Regions from separate parts of the Candidatus Darwinibacter acetoxidans genome, predicted to be linked through region 1. Evidence: riboswitches for the same ligand, from Rfam matches in the RefSeq annotation. Region 1 holds a riboswitch; the other holds the start of a gene.

Evidence for each region. A riboswitch is a leader RNA that binds a small molecule or an ion and turns the genes downstream of it on or off. The one in region 1 is predicted to bind S-adenosylmethionine.
Region 2: another riboswitch for S-adenosylmethionine. It lies ahead of ACE4YL_RS14790 (methionine ABC transporter ATP-binding protein); the one in region 1 lies ahead of ACE4YL_RS15050 (hypothetical protein).

The regions. Positions count from the first base shown of each region.
Region 1 is NZ_JBHGXH010000346.1:18,415-26,080, reverse strand. It holds tRNA gene ACE4YL_RS15065 (tRNA-Leu) at 1-30, shown strand, start outside; gene ACE4YL_RS15060 (WD40 domain-containing protein) at 934-3,102, opposite strand; gene ACE4YL_RS15055 (helix-turn-helix transcriptional regulator) at 3,391-4,359, opposite strand; gene ACE4YL_RS15050 (hypothetical protein) at 4,471-4,845, opposite strand; SAM riboswitch class I at 4,902-5,010, opposite strand; gene ACE4YL_RS15045 (VOC family protein) at 5,160-5,531, opposite strand; gene ACE4YL_RS15040 (hypothetical protein) at 5,642-5,977, opposite strand; gene ACE4YL_RS15035 (hypothetical protein) at 6,162-6,485, opposite strand; gene ACE4YL_RS15030 (hypothetical protein) at 6,686-7,036, opposite strand; gene ACE4YL_RS15025 (sodium-translocating pyrophosphatase) at 7,275-7,666, opposite strand, start outside.
Region 2 is NZ_JBHGXH010000341.1:4,856-12,521, reverse strand. It holds gene ACE4YL_RS14805 (alpha-glycosidase) at 1-1,578, shown strand, start outside; gene ACE4YL_RS14800 (MetQ/NlpA family ABC transporter substrate-binding protein) at 1,655-2,440, opposite strand; gene ACE4YL_RS14795 (methionine ABC transporter permease) at 2,456-3,112, opposite strand; gene ACE4YL_RS14790 (methionine ABC transporter ATP-binding protein) at 3,109-4,110, opposite strand; SAM riboswitch class I at 4,197-4,306, opposite strand; gene ACE4YL_RS14785 (sensor histidine kinase) at 4,446-5,621, shown strand; gene ACE4YL_RS14780 (response regulator) at 5,618-6,292, shown strand; gene ACE4YL_RS14775 (HD domain-containing protein) at 6,283-6,969, opposite strand; gene ACE4YL_RS14770 (response regulator transcription factor) at 7,258-7,476, shown strand; gene ACE4YL_RS14765 (helicase-related protein) at 7,584-7,666, shown strand, end outside.

The DNA of each region.
Region 1 (7,666 bases):
GTGTGGGTTCAACTCCCACCTTCGGCACCATCAAGAAAGTGAACCCCAGCAGAAGCTGGGGATTTTTTGTTTTTCGAATACTGTTTGTTGATCCCAAGAACGACCCAGGAATGAAACGTCGCCTCATGCCGGCCGTGGATAGCGTTACTACCCGGCAAAGGAAAAACAAGCGAAGAGGTTACTGAGGGTAACCGAACCTTGGCAGGAACTGCAAGAAAGTGTGAATAATGGTCCTATGTATAATGACGTAGTGGGATGGATTTGGGCGGCGGAAAACTGCAGGAGTTTCAGCCGGTCAGGCCCCCCCACGAAGGCGAGCGCCCTTGTTCCCTTATCTTTGCCTAGAGTTACTGCGGCCTTCGGACAACCATGGCGTCTTGACAACAGCCTGCAGTGCACAAACTCAGTGGAAAGGAGGTAGTTCGCGTGCAGCCCAAAGGTCGAGAGGATCGTCCGTTGGGGGAAGGGCAGGAACTTGTGGACGAAGAGCTGAAGGAAGTGACTGGTGGGACATTTAAGCCCCTCACACGATGCCCACACTGCAGCTCTATAATACCAGGCTCGGAGGACGGAAAGCCCTGGTGCGAAAGATGCCAACGCTACGTGTAGTCGCCATGGTCTTCTGGGTTGACCACAGCAGGATCAGAGCAGGTTTGGGGAAGGACCTGCCAGTTCAACAAGGGAAAAGCAGAAGCCTTGCCTGGTAACTAAAGGGCTGCCGCTCTCCACCAGGACAAGGCTTCCATCTTTTGGACAACACACAACCGCGGAATACCGCTAAGCAATTCTGTCAACGGGTCATAGCCAGATTTCTGCAGTTCGCAGTGTTCAAAAACGATGAGCTGAGAAGACTCGTTGGACTCACAAGACTACATTGGCCTTTGTTGGGACTGGAGGGCAGCTTCTGCGGCCTTAGTCGTGCCCTTTAGGCGCTCAATCGCGTTCCCCCAGGATGATGATGGAGTTATACTCCGTAATCGCCAACCGATCCCCTTCAGGTGACCAGGCTAAAGTCTGGAGGCCCAAAACCCGGCCCGGATACGTATAAAGAACCTCCCCTGTGCTCACATCCCAGATGCGGACGGTACCGCTGTGGCTCCCCCCGGCCAGGTAGCGACCGCAGGGGGACCATTCCAGGGCGGCAACTACGTAGCTGTCCGCGCCCAGCCCCTTGATCATCTGGCCCGTTCCCAAATCCCATATGAAAACCGACCCGTCGTAACCGGAGCTGGCCAAGTATTTGCCATCGGGCGACCAAGCCACAGAGCGGACCCAGTCGCTGTGCCCCTCCAGCTTCTTGACTTCCTTCCCCGTTTCAGCGCTGCAGACATACACAGCTTGATCGTAGCCCCCGAAGGCAACCTGATCGCCATGGGGAGCCCAAGCAACGGTGCCGATCCATCCCGGATTCCGTATGGCAACCACCTGGGTGGCTTCCGCCACATCCCAAATAGCTACAGTTTTGTCCCAGCTGGCAGTGGCCAGCTTCCTGCCATCGGGGGACCAGCTCACCGCGAAAATGACATCTTCATGGCTGACACCTTTCAGGCCCACGGCAAACTCGAAACCCTCGGCGTGGACAAAGGGCTTTCTGATGCGTTCCGTGAAGTCACCGAGGTATTCCCCAGTGTCGACGTTCCAAATCCGCACCAGCAGGTCATGCCCAGCGCCGGCCAGGTAAGTCCCATCAGGTGACCAGGCCAAATCCTCCAGAGGCCCGCCGGGAGTGGGCAAGAGCTGGGTGCGTTCTTCCCTTGCCGCCAGGTCCCAGATCCGCACAACAACATCCTCACCGGCGGAAGCCAGGATATCTCCCTGGGGCGACCAGGCCAAAGCTTTAACAGCACGGATGTGTCCGGTGATCCCCCACCGCTTCTCGCCTGACTCTGCCGACCAGAGATCCATAATGCCCCGGAAGCTGCCGCTGGCCAAAAACTGCGAGTTTCTGCTCCACGCCAGAGTCAAAATATGGCTTCCCGTGGGGATGCTCTGCATCAGCTTCCCATCTGCCATATCCCAAACGTGAAGGGCTTTGTCTGTACCAGCAGCCAGGTAGCGGCTATCGAAGGACCAGCTTAAGGTGGTAACGCCGCCTTCCTGCTCCTGGAGCTGCATCTCCTCTCCGGTTTCGAAGTTGAAAACCTTTAGAGCCCCGCCTTCTAAAGCTACGGCAGCCAAAGAGCCTTCGGGGGCAGTGGCCATGACCATGACCCTGTTCCCCATCTCGAACTCCGTTACAAGCTCACCCGACTCCACCCGCCAGACCTTCACGTCCAGAGCATCGCCGCCGCTGAGCAAAAGACTCCCGTCTGGGGACCAGGCAACGGTCCTCACCCACTTTTCATCCGTAAAGGTCTGCAGTTCAGCTCCGGAAGCAGCATCCCAAATCCTGATTCTGTTGTCCCGACCTGAACTGGCCAGCTTCGTCCCATCAGGCGACCAGGCCAGATCTGTTAGGGTGATGGCGTGACCCGGCAGCGTCATGACCTCGCGGCCTGCCTGCCAGTCCCAGATCTTGAGCTTACCGTCCCTGGATCCACTGGCCAGATGGCTGCCTAAGGGAGAGAACTCCATAACCTTCACTCCGCTAGCATGGCCGCCCAAGGTTCCTATCAGCTGGCCATCGGCTGCCCGCCAGATCCTTATTGACCGGTCATTGCTGCCGGTTACTATGTACTGATCATCAGGCGAAAAGACCATGGTCTCAACCCAATCCCAGTGATTGGCGAAAGAAAACTGGACGCCCCAGCGGGAGAAATCAGGCTCAGCCCAGGGGTAAGCATCGAATTCCACTTCGGTGCTTTGACCCACCACCCGCTGCTCCGGGACAAAGCGGTAGCCGGTTTTCCGGGGGATGATAACTGTACTGTCTGAACCAGCGGTTTTGAACTGACCTTGCGCATCTGTCTCAACGTATGAATCCGTTCCATCCACGATCAAGAGACTGACACCAGCCAAACCCTCGCCGCCGTTTTCCCCGAGCACAACGCGCCCCGCAATACTTGCGGCCTGGGGTTCTTTCCCGCCCTGCACGCAGCCGGCCAGGGGCAAAACAAACAGCACAACAAACACCAGGGAAAGGTATTTTAGCTTTCTGAGCATATCCTCCAGACCCCTTTTTCTTTATGTCCTCATTGACTAGTACTGCGGAAACGCTCAGAATCCTCTTGTGCCAGGGGGACAATAACGACAAGTGTTTGTAGGAGGAAAGACTTGGTTAGCCGGGTATGATAGTGCAAACGAATTTGCTGAAACAGCGACCAGCGGGAAAGGAGCGGACCGGGGAAAAAAGTCACTGCTTATCGTTCTCATCACCTGGGGAACGGGAACGGCCGCTAACGCCAGATCAGGAAGAAGGTGCTGTCTGCATAGGGACAGCACCTTTTTTGTCTAAACCCTCCGCACCGGCCTGATGTACTTCCAACAGCGCTCTGGTTCATGGTAGAAGTAGGCGACCCGCCCAGGGGTATGGTCGAAGCAGTAGCCCGTATCGGAGAAATCAAACTCGGCCATAGCCTTTCTCATCTTCTGGGCCACAGCACTGTTCTCGGTGTAGTAGTCGAAGGGCCCATGCTCGAACACAATGTACTCACCTTCGGGAACATCCATAACCTCCATCTGCTCTGGCAGCTCGCCGGAGTAATCCAGTGGCAGCCGCACACCGTAGCATCCGGCCCGGGGATAACCCCACTCGCCCACCGGCCCTTTGGGATCGCTGATGTAACCCATGCACTGTCCGCTGCCGCTGTTGGGACCGCTTCCGCCCTGGTCATCCAGCTTACCTTTGATGCTGTCCAGAAGGCCGCAGATGGTGTCGCAGTCCTGACCCGGAATCTGGCTCTGCTTTTCCCAGAAATCCCAGTAGCCATGGCTCTCGTAGTTCTTAATGTGCAGGAACTTGTGGGCTGGGATGGTTACAAAGTAGACCTTTACACCGCCAGTTGACTTGACCATGCCGATCTCCCCCAATCCTAAGAAGTAGCGGTCGAAGGGGTTAATTTTCATGCGTAGGACCACAGGCTTGGGGCTTTTGCGGTACTCACTGGGGGTCATTCCGTAGGCATCTTTAAAGGCCCTGGTGAAGGCTGCATGGGAGGAAAAACCGTGATCCAGGGCAATATCCAGGATGCTCCTCTGGCTGTCCCGCACTGCCAAAAGGGCAAAGGCCAGCCTGCGGCGGCGCAGGTAATCCCGGAACTGCATGCCTGAAATTTCCCTGAACCTCCGCGTTGTGTGAAACTCGGAGTAACCCAGCCTGCGGGCAAGGAAGGTGAGCGTCAGCGCTTCGCTGTTTCCATTCTTGATGCAGCGATCGATCTCATCCACGATCGTCTGGATGTACCGGTGCCACTCGTACATCACTTTTTCACCCCACTTCAACCGCCCTGTGCTGATCATAGCGGAAAAACGACCCTGTTTCTTGATTTTTCTTGCTGTCCGTGCAGGACGGCCGGAGAAAGCCTCGCCAAGCTAGGGCCTGCCGCCCATCTGCAGCCAGAGATCGCGGTGGGCTCTGTCGTACGCCTCCCGCCCCTCAAGGCGGGCCCGCAGCCTGGCCTGTTTTTCCGCCGCTTCCCTTTCTTTGTGCTCCCGCAGCAGCTGGGCAAACTCTTGAGGCGAAGTCACTTCCCCAGTGGTGATTTCCCTGGAGATGCACTCCCATTCCACGGGATGGTGCAGCATGAGCGCCTGGCGGTGATAGCCCTGCATCACGCTTTTAACCCCGCCCTGCTTCACGAAGCGCTCGATGTGGTACAGATCCTCGATGTACCAGCGGTCCGCCCAGGACGTTTCCCGCAGCCTGTCCCGGACAAATCGGGTTGTGATCAGCTTAAGGTAGTCCATTTTTCTCCCTCCCCAAACAGAAAGCCTCCCCAGGAAACCCAGGAAGGCCAAAGGGAAACTTATCTCTCAGGCTTTTCTCCGGTTACCTGCAGGATTTGGCACCTTACACCAAGTGCAGGTTGCCGGGGTTCATCGGGCCAGTCCCTCCCCCACTCTTGATAGGTCACTATTCACTTCGTGAAGCAGCACTTCAAGTATATCCCATTTTTATCCAGCCGTCAAATCACTTCACCGCGCCTGCTCTACCTTGCGGAACGCTGAAAGCTCCCTTGCCGTTCTGACGCAGAAGCCCCTGGTCTTTGTTTTCTGTCTGATCACTCCATCGCGCAGAGGCAGAAGGGATGCCCCGCTGGGTCGATCAGCACCGTGGATGTTTCATAATACTGGGTGTCAGCTATTCTGGCTCCACATTTGACCGCATGCTCCACGGCCTTCTCCAGGTCATCAACCTTGAAGTCCAAGTGCACCATCTGCTGCTGCTGGCCCTCTTTCCAGGGCCAGATGGGCGGTACGTACTCCTGGACCCTCTGAAAGGCCAGAATGATGCCCTGGGGCGTGTGAATGCCTGCCCACTGCTCATTGGAAATGGTCTTTTCCAAACCCAAGAGCTCAGCGTAGAAATCCGCCAGCGCATCTGGATCCCTGCAGTCCAGAGCGATACCGATAATGTCCGAGACCAAGCTCATCTACCTGCTCCCCTCTTGGCTCTTTGTGGCAATGATGGCTTCGCTGTTGGTAAGGTTAATCCTGCGTCCAGCTGGAGAGTTTCGTCCTGGCAGAACGTCCGCTTCCTTGCTCACGAGCGTCCCACTTTGCCGCACTGCGTGCATTGCCACACTGTCTGTAAGCCTCCACCCGCGAACCTGATTTCACCTCCGCACTCATCACACTTACCCTTGCTGCTCTCCTCGTCTTCCGACCCTCCGGTTATCGCGTCCAGCTCATCGGGGGATAGTTCCCCGGTCCTGGGATGCAGCAGACCCATGAGCTGTTCCGCCTCCTTGACTGAGAGGGCGATACCGTTTTCGTTGGCAAGTTCCATCAGCTCTTCTGGCGTCGCACACCTTACTGCCTGCTTCAGCAGTTCCTCCCTGTTTTCCCCTAGATGCTTCATCAGCTTTGATATCTGCATCTCAATACCTCCCATCTGCTTCCAGTGCTGGCCTTCCTGCATCCGGGCACAGCTCCCTTTTCAGGTAGTAAACCATTACGATTCGTCCTTTCGAGTTCCTGCCGCAGCAAGCAGGTCCCCGGTTACCTCTGGAGTTACCTTCTGCGGAACAACAAACCCACCTCTTCAGGTGGGCTCCAGTTGTTCACCTGTCCGTGGACGGACCCTCCTTGGTCCCCTGTCTGTACCCGCAGCCCAGGCACACATAGAAATCGTCCGCCTGTGTCCAATCAAACCAAGCTCCGCAGTGGGGACACATGCCGGGCCCCGTCAGGGTACCGCCGGTTACTGCGTCCAGCTCACTCTCCCCCAGCTCGCGAGCTGTGGGATGCATCAGCCTCAAGAGCTTGGCGGCTTCCTCTTCTGTCAGCGTGATACTGTATTTTTCTGCCAGTTTGATCAGTTCTTCTACCGTTTCGACCCGGGTTTGTTTCTTTGGCGCATCTTCAGGGTTCTCACCCCGCTTCATCCGCTGCGCCTCCTTTCCAACCACTTAGTTCACAAACATCTGCGCCCAGTACCTGACCCCGCCTGCCCAAACCCCTGCAGGGCGGCGGTGCAGCCGACTCGTGCCGGGCGCCTCTCCGCTCAGGAGGCTGCGGGAAGCACAAAGCTCCAGAACCCTGTCGGCCAGCTCCAATCCCGCAGTCCACACCATCCAGCCCGGGATCAGGGGATGAACTGCCTGGTCTTGTACCCGCATGCCGGGTTGGCACACGTCCAGTGCACCCAGGGACGCTCATAGCGGTATTCCATATCCCCGCCGCACCGGCGGCACTTCCTTGCTCCCCTTTTGACGTCGCCCGAACCTCCGGTCACCGCATCAAGTTCGTCCGGGGAAAGCTCTCCCGCGCGAGGATGGATCAGCGCAAGGAGCTCCCCGGCTTCCTGCGGAGTAAGCTCTATGCCCTGGGAGCGGGCCAGAGCCAAGAGCTCTTCTGCAGTGGCGCACTGCACTGCCGCCTGCAGCACTTCCTCCCGGTCGGCGGGTATGCGTTCAAGCAGCTTTTGCAGGTCCATTGCCCGTGCCTCCTTTAGGGCCCCTCAGGTTTGCTGCCCGAGGAGCGCCTGGGGAATCCACTGCCGTTCCCCTTAACAGAGCAGTACTATACAAGGATTGACGATCCTTCTGGCTCGCAGTCACCCCGAGTTACCTCTTGAGTAACCTTTTCTGTTCCCAGGGCACTAAAAAACCGCCGATGCTCCGGTGCATCGGCGGTCTTTTGTCTGTGAAAGTGCCTGCGGGATAGGCTAGCCCCTAAAACAGGCCGGACAGCCAGGCAAACAGGTTGTACTTAGCAAAGATGGCCACGGCGATCAGGGAAATGGTGGACATGATCTTAATGAGAATGTCCAAGGAGGGGCCCACCGTATCCTTGAGGGGGTCGCCCACCGTATCGCCGACAACGGCAGCTGCGTGCACAGGGCCGCCTTTGCCGTGCCCGTTGAGGGCACCGGTTTCGATGTACTTCTTGCCGTTATCCCAGGCACCGCCGGCGTTGCCGGTGTACAGAGCCAGCATGATCGCGGACATGATGGCCCCGATCAAGATACCGCCCACAAAGTTGGCCCCGAAAATGAACCCACCCACCAGCGGGAAGGCCAGGGCGATGTAGGAAGGCAGCTTCATCTCCTGCAGGGCGCCCTCGG
Region 2 (7,666 bases), on a different contig from region 1:
ACAGAAGAGATGAGCATTGCCGCTGAGGATGAGCTGTTTTCCTACTACCAAGCTGATGTACAGCTGGCGACCAAGCGCTTTGGCTATGTTTTCGTGCTGGATGACGGCCGGCAGACTCTGTTTTACACGGAAAAGAGCTTTTTCGAGGATCTGCAGCCCAACACCCAGTTCCACTACCCCTACATCGCCCCAGGGGATCTCTGGGAGCCGCCCCAGTGGGCCCAGGGGGCGGTGGTCTACCAGATCTTCCCCGAGCGGTTTGCCAACGGCGATCCCGAAAACGACCCGCCGGATGTGGAGCCGTGGGAACTGCCGCCTACCCGCACCAGTTTCAAAGGGGGCGATCTCAGGGGCATTATCCACCGCTTCCCCCACCTGGTGGAGCTGGGAGTGGAGGTGATCTACTTAACACCCATCTTTGCCTCCCCCAGCAACCACAAGTACGACACGGCGGACTACTACACCATCGATCCCCACTTCGGCGATGCGGAGGATCTGCGGGAACTGGTGGCCCTCTGCCACAGCCACGGGATCAAGATCGTCCTGGATGCCGTGTTCAACCACTGCGGCAGCGAGTTTTTTGCCTTCCAGGATGTGCTCGAGAAAGGCAGGCAGTCCCCCTACGCCCACTGGTTCAACATTGAGGGCTTCCCGGTGCAGACCGACCCTCCTAATTACGAGACCTTCGCCCACCAAATTGCCACCATGCCCAAGCTCATGACCCAGCACGCCGATGTGCGGCAGTACCTGCTGGATGTGGCGGTCTACTGGATCAGAGAATTCGACATCGATGGTTGGCGGCTGGATGTGGCGAATGAAATAGACCACGAGTTTTGGCGGGAGTTCCGCAGGGCGGTGAAGGGCGTCAAGCCCGATGCCCTCATCGTGGGGGAAGTCTGGCACGAGGCCAGCGACTGGCTGCGGGGCGATCAGTTCGATGCGGTGATGAACTACCCTCTGCAGCACGCCTGCTTCGACTTCTTTGCCAAGGGCACCATCAGGGCCCGCTCCTTCGCCAGCCGTTTGGCCAAGGTGCAGGTGAACCATACCCATGCCGTGAACCTGGCCATGTTCAACCTCCTGGACAGCCACGATACGGAGCGCTTCCTCACCAGCTGCGGCGGGGATGTGCGCAAATTGGCCCTGGCCGCGGCTTTCCAGCTGACCTATGAGGGCTCACCCATGATCTACTACGGCGACGAGGTGGGCATGGTCGGCCTGACCGACCCCGACTGCCGGCGGGGCATGCTCTGGGATGAAGCGGAGCAGGATCGGGAACTTTTCCGCTGGTACCAGCGGCTCATCGCCCTGCGCAGGGAGCAGCCTGTGCTGCGCACCGGACGGACCCGCACCGTCTGGGCGGACAGCATCACCAACGTGTACGGGTTTGTGCGCTTCCAGGGCCGGGAGCAGGTCTTGGTCCTTTTGAACAACTCCCCCGAGGAGCAGCGGGTTGACCTCAGGCAGATCAGCTGGCCCGGGCGAAAACCCAGGCAGCTGCGGGATCTGCTCGCTGACGCCAAGCGTAAGCCGGCGGAAGTGGTGCTGGAGCCCTATGGCGTGAGGATTCTGGCCTAAAACAAGGGGCCCGCTGCGGGACCCTCAAACTGTAGAAAAAGGGTGCCTTCCAGCTGCAGGAAAGCACCCTTTTGCCTTAAAAGACCGGTACCACCGCACCCTCGTATTTCTCCATAATGAAGGCGCGGATCTCGTCACTGAGCAGGGCCTCCACCAGCTGCTGGAGCTCCGGCCGCTGCTCATCGCCGGCCCGGACCGCGATCACATTGACATAGGGGGATTCAGCGCCCTCCAGGAAGATGGCGTCGGTAATGGGATTGAGGCCGGCCTGCAGGGCGTAGTTGCCGTTGATCACCGCGGCGTGCACATCGGGCAGGCTCCTCACCAGCTGCGCCGCTTCCAGTTCCACAAAGCGCAGCTGCAGCTTGTTCTCGGTGATGTCGAAAATGGTGGGTGTGATGCCCGCTGCAGGATCCACGGCAATCAGGCCCGCTTCCTGCAGGAGCAGGAGTGCCCGGCCCCCATTGGTGGCATCGTTGGGGATGGCGATGGAGGCCCTGGCGGGCAGCTCGCCTAGGGAGGCCACCTTCTCGGAAAAGACGCCTAACGGTTCAATGTGAATGCCCGCGAGGGCCACCAAGCTGGTTCCGGCATCCTGGTTGAAGGATTCCAGATAGGGGACGTGCTGGAAGAAGTTGGCGTCCAGGTCCCCATCCTGTAGGGCCAGGTTGGGACGGACGTAGTCGGTGAACTCCACAACCTCCAGGGTGATGCCCCGTTCCTCCAGAAGGGCTGTGACCCTTTCCAGAATCTCCCCATGGGGAACCGGTGTAGCACCAACCTTCAGCGTCGCGGCCAGGCCCGCCTGGGAACCGGCCAGTAGGAACAGGGAAACAACTGCGGCGATAAGTCTTCTTTTCACCCTAGAACAACCTCCTTACTCGCGGTGGTAGAGTTTTTGGGCGATCCTATCGCCCAGCATCTGCATGCCCTGCACCAGCAGGACTAAGATGGCGATGGTCTGCAGCATGATGTCGCCGCGGAAGCGCTGGTAGCCATAGCGAATGGCCAGATCCCCCAAACCGCCTCCGCCAATGGCCCCGGCCATGGCCGAGTAGCCCACCAGGTTCACCGCGGTGACGGTGATGGCCAGAACCAACGCGGGCAAAGCTTCCGGGAGGAGCACCTTGTAGATGATCTGCAGGAGAGCTGTCCCCATGCTTTCCGCGGCCTCGATCACCCCCGGGTCCACTTCCTTCAAAGCCCCTTCCACCAAGCGGGCCAGAAAGGGGATGGCTGCCACCGTGAGGGGCACAATGGCTGCCGTGGTCCCTATGGAGGTGCCCACAATCCGGCGGGTGAAGGGAATAATGGCCACCATGAGGATGATGAAAGGTACGGAACGGCCCAGGTTGACCACGGCGCCCAGGGTGCGGTTCAGCCAGCCCTTTTCCAAAATGCCGCCGGGTCCGGTTACCGCCAGAAGGATACCCAGGGGCAAACCCCCCAACACCGCCAAAACGGTGGCAGCGCCCACCATGAGCAGCGTCTCCTGGGTGGCCTGCCACAGCAGGCTCAAGGCAGCTTGGTTCATGAGCTCAACACCTCCACTTCCACGCCGTTTACCTGTAGGTAGTTCAGGGCGGCAGCCTTTTCCTCGGGACTGCCCCGCAGCTCCACCAAGAGCATCCCGAAGGGCGAGCCCTGCATCTGGTCTATGCGTCCGAAGAGGATGTTCACTTCCACCCCGTGTTGGCGGACCATCCGGGAGATGATGGGCTGGTTGGCCTTTTCCTGGAGGAAAGTGAGCCGGATCAGGCTGCCCTCTGGGCTGAGCTGGGGCGGGGAAAAGCTGACAGTCAGGAAGCCCTGCAGCAGGCGCTGGGCCGCTTCCGACTGGGGATGGGTGAACACTTCCACCACGGGCCCTGCTTCCTGCACGGTGCCCCCGTCGAGCACCGCCACCGCATGGCAGATGGCCTGGATGACCGGGAGCTCATGGGTGACCAGGACGATGGTCAGTCCCAGCCGTTCGTTGATGGCCTGGAGCAGACGCAGGACCGAGCCGGTTGTCTCCGGGTCCAGGGCGGAAGTGGGCTCATCACAGAGCAGCACCTGCGGTTGGGTGGCCAGGGCCCGGGCGATGCCCACCCGCTGTTTCTGTCCGCCGCTGAGCTGGTGGGGATAGGCCTGCAGTTTATCGGTGAGGCCCACCAGCTCCGCCAGCTCATGGACCCTTTCCCGCACCTTTTTCTTGGGCGTTCCGTTCAGTTCCAGGGGGAAGGCGATGTTGCCGAACACAGTGCGGGAGCTGAGCAGGTTGAAATGCTGAAAAACCATGCCCATTTTGCGCCGGGCTCCCCGCAGCTCCTGGGGGCCAAGGCTGGTCATGGGGATGCCCCCCACCCAGACCTCTCCGCTATCTGGCCTTTCCAGAAGGTTGATGCAGTGCAGCAGGGTGGATTTGCCCGCACCGCTTTGGCCGATGATTCCGTAGATCTGCCCCGGGGGAATGGTCAGGTTGATGCCCGTTAGGGCCTGCACTTCGTTTTTCCCCCGAAAGGTTTTGGCCACGTTCTTAAGCTGGATCAAGCCGTCCCCTCCTTTTCCCTACAAAAAAGACCCCTTCTCGAAAGAAGAGGTCCGATCCATCTAGCTTGCCAAATCGCTGTCCTCTCCTCTCATCTTCCTGAACCACTGGTTCAGCAGGAATTGGCACCGGCTGCGCGGGCTGCGCAGTGGTTGCCGGGCTTCATTGGGCCAGTCCCTCCGCCTCTCTGGATAAGAGTAGTGGTTGTATATATAAATTGAACACAGTATAACTTAACCGCGGTGCCCTTGTCAATAGTGGAAGGCATTTCCGCTCAGATATAGAAAAGATATTTACGGGTGTTGTATAAGAGTCAAAGTACTCAAGGGGGATGGCCATGGCCAAGGAGCTCTTGTCCACAAAGATGCTGGAGGAAATTCTACAGAGGACGCGGCAGGCTTTGGAGGAAGGGCGCTCCCAGATCTTCGAGGTGGCGGAAGCGGCTCAGGAGGAGTGCACCCGCACGGAAGTTGTGCTGCAGACCGTGCAGTCCGAAATGGAGCAGGCCATCGTCGAAGTGGAAGAGCTGACCAGGCGCTTTGCGGTGGTCCGTGTGGAGCTGCTCAGGTCCAACCGGGACTACGAGCAGTACAGCGAAGCGGAGAAGCAGCGCATCTACGAAGAGGCGGAGCAGATTCGCACCGCCCTGGCCGCGGCCAGGGAACGGGAGCGGCTGCTGCGGGTCCGCCGCGATAATCTGCAGCAGACCTTGGCCAAACTGCGGGAGATCGCCGCCAAAGCAGAGCGGCTTGTTTCCCAGGTGGGCATGGCCATGACCTACCTTTCCGGCAGCCTCCTGGATGTGAACAAGCAGTTGGAGCACATGCACATGCGGGAGCAGGCCGGCCAAGAGATGCTCCTGGGCCAGGAGATCGAACGCAAGCGCATGGCCGGGGCCCTCCATGACGGACCTGTGCAGAATCTGGCCCACCTGGTGGTGCAGCTGGAGATCTGCGAGCGGCTCTACGAAGCGGGGCGGGAGGCGGAAGCCCGGGAGAAATTCCAGGGTTTGAAAAAGATCGCCCAGGGGGCCATGGCGGATCTGCGGCGGATCATCTACGATCTCAACCCCATGACCCTGGATGATCTGGGTCTGGTGCTCACCATCAACAACTACCTGGACAACCTCGCCAAACAGAGCGGGATCGAGACCCGCTTTGTCCTGTTGGGGAGGGAGCGCCGCCTGGAACCCCAGCTGGAAATGGCGGTGTTCCGCATTGTGCAGGAGGCGGTCAACAACTGCCTCAAGCACGCCCGCGCCAGTGAGCTGGAGGTGACCCTGGAGTACACCCGCCACCATATCAGTGTGGCCGTGAAGGATGATGGCATCGGTTTTGATGCCGCATCTGTGCAGGAAAAGCTCAAATCGGGCAAGCACTTTGGGCTTCTGAACATGCAAAGCCGCGCCAACGTGCTCGGCGGCTCCCTGCAGTTCCATGGAGAAGAGGGGAAGGGAGCGCGGGTGCTTGTAACCATCCCGCTGGCCGCTGGTGAAGGGGGAGAAACGAGTTGAAAACCGGCATCAAAGTACTGATCGTGGATGACCATCCCCTACTGCGGCAGGGGTTGAAGACCCTGCTGGAACTGGAAGGGGAGATCGAAGTGGTGGGACTGGCCAGCAACGGGCCTGAGGGGCTGCGCTTAGCGCAGCAGCTCAAGCCGGATGTGGTGCTTTTGGATATCAACATGCCGGGGATGAACGGTATCGAAGTGGCCAAAGAGATGCGGGAGCGCCAGCCCGGTGCCGCCATCCTGGTGCTCACCATCCATGATGATGAGACCTACGTGAAGGAGATGATCCGCAGCGGCGCCAAGGGATACCTGCTTAAAGATGCCGAACCCCGGGAGGTGGTGGCGGCCATAAGGAAGGTCGCGGCGGGGGAGTCGGTTTACCCCACGGACCTCATGGAGCGGGTGATGGAGCACTACCATGCGCTGGAGGTCAAATTCGGGAAGCTGCAGAGCGCGGCAGCCATAAGCGATCTGGCCCTCACCACTCGAGAACTGGAGATCCTGAGGTTTATCGTGGAAGGGATGAGCAACAAGGAAATCGCCGCCGCGCTGTATATCAGTGAAAAAACGGTGAAGAACCACATCACCAGCCTGCTTAGGAAGCTGAACGTGGAAGACCGGACCCAGGCCGCAGTGTTCGCGGTGAGCCAGGGCCTCTTTACTCAGGAGTGACGCAGGCTGAGGTTGCCCAGGAATTCCAGGCCGTTGATCACCAGGCGGAAGCGGCAGCCCAGGACCGAAGAGGCCTCTTTGCACATTTCCATCCTGGTCAGGTAGATCTCGAAGAAGTCCATGATCTGGCAGATGGTCTGGTCAAAGGAGATCTCCAGCGTGATGGTTCTTTCCTGCTTGTCCACATAGAGTTTGCTGTCGGTGATGGCCAGGTTGACCCGGTCGTGGATGCCCGGCCGGCGGTCATCTTCCAGGCGGTTCGCCCGGGTGCGGTGGGCATCGCTTTTGTCCGCGAGGATCACCGCCGCGGAAACGGGACCCACGGCCCGTCCGTTGGCCTCTTCGTGGTTGCCGATGGCGGAGGTGACTGTGCAGATCTCCTCCACATCCATGCCCATGCGCCTAAGCTCCTGGTAAACCAGGATCGCCCCGGTGATCCCGTGGTCTTTGCGGTTGACCAGGTTGCCCACATCATGGAGGTAGCCGGCGATGGCCGCGAGTTCCACCGTGCGCTGGTCGAAACCGAGCTGGTCCAGGATGGCGGCGGCCTTTTCCGCAACAAAGGTGACGTGGCGCAGCCCGTGTTCGGTATAACCCCGGGTTTTCAGATAGGAGCCGGAGCGTTCAATGAGTGTTTGGAAGACAGGGTCTTGTTTGATGTCTTGTAGGGTAAGCACTTTGGTCCTCCTTTCCCCGCAGTTGCCTCAGTATACCACACCAAAAAACGGCGGGGCAAGGGGATTTTTGCCCAATGGTCCTAGAAAAATCGGGACCTTTGTCTAATTCTCCAGGGGCTTACTTCATGCTAAACTAAAATCAAAAGATATCCGGAAAAACAGTAGCCACCCCCAACCCCAACCCCCGGCTACTGTTTTTTCATGATCTCCCCACTTTTGTGGACATCGGCGCACGCTGGCGAATAAAATGAACAAACTCAATGAGAGGAATGGGTAGGAGGGTGTCCGATGGCGAAGAAAAACCTTTCTCTCCTTACCCCACGGGAGCGCGAGGTACTCACGCTGATGGCTCAAGGCATGTCCAACGGGGAGATCGCTTCCGCTTTGTTTATCAGCGAGCACACGGTGAAAAACCACGTGAGCAACATCTACCGCAAGCTGGGGGATAACGACCGCACCAGGGTAGCGCTCCTCGCCCGCGAACAGGACCTGGTGGAGAAGGAGTAATAGAGTGAAGGCGGCATTTATGCAAATAGGTGTCGCTTTCTTCATGGAAGGAATCGGCGCCGCCAGCGCCGAATAGCTTCAGCGCCCGGGGAGTAGGGGAGGAATGTATGCAAAAATTACAGATTTTTGTCTACAAATCCCCCCGGGGGTCCGGCCTCGGCTTGGTGCGCCATCCTGAACACCTGGCGGA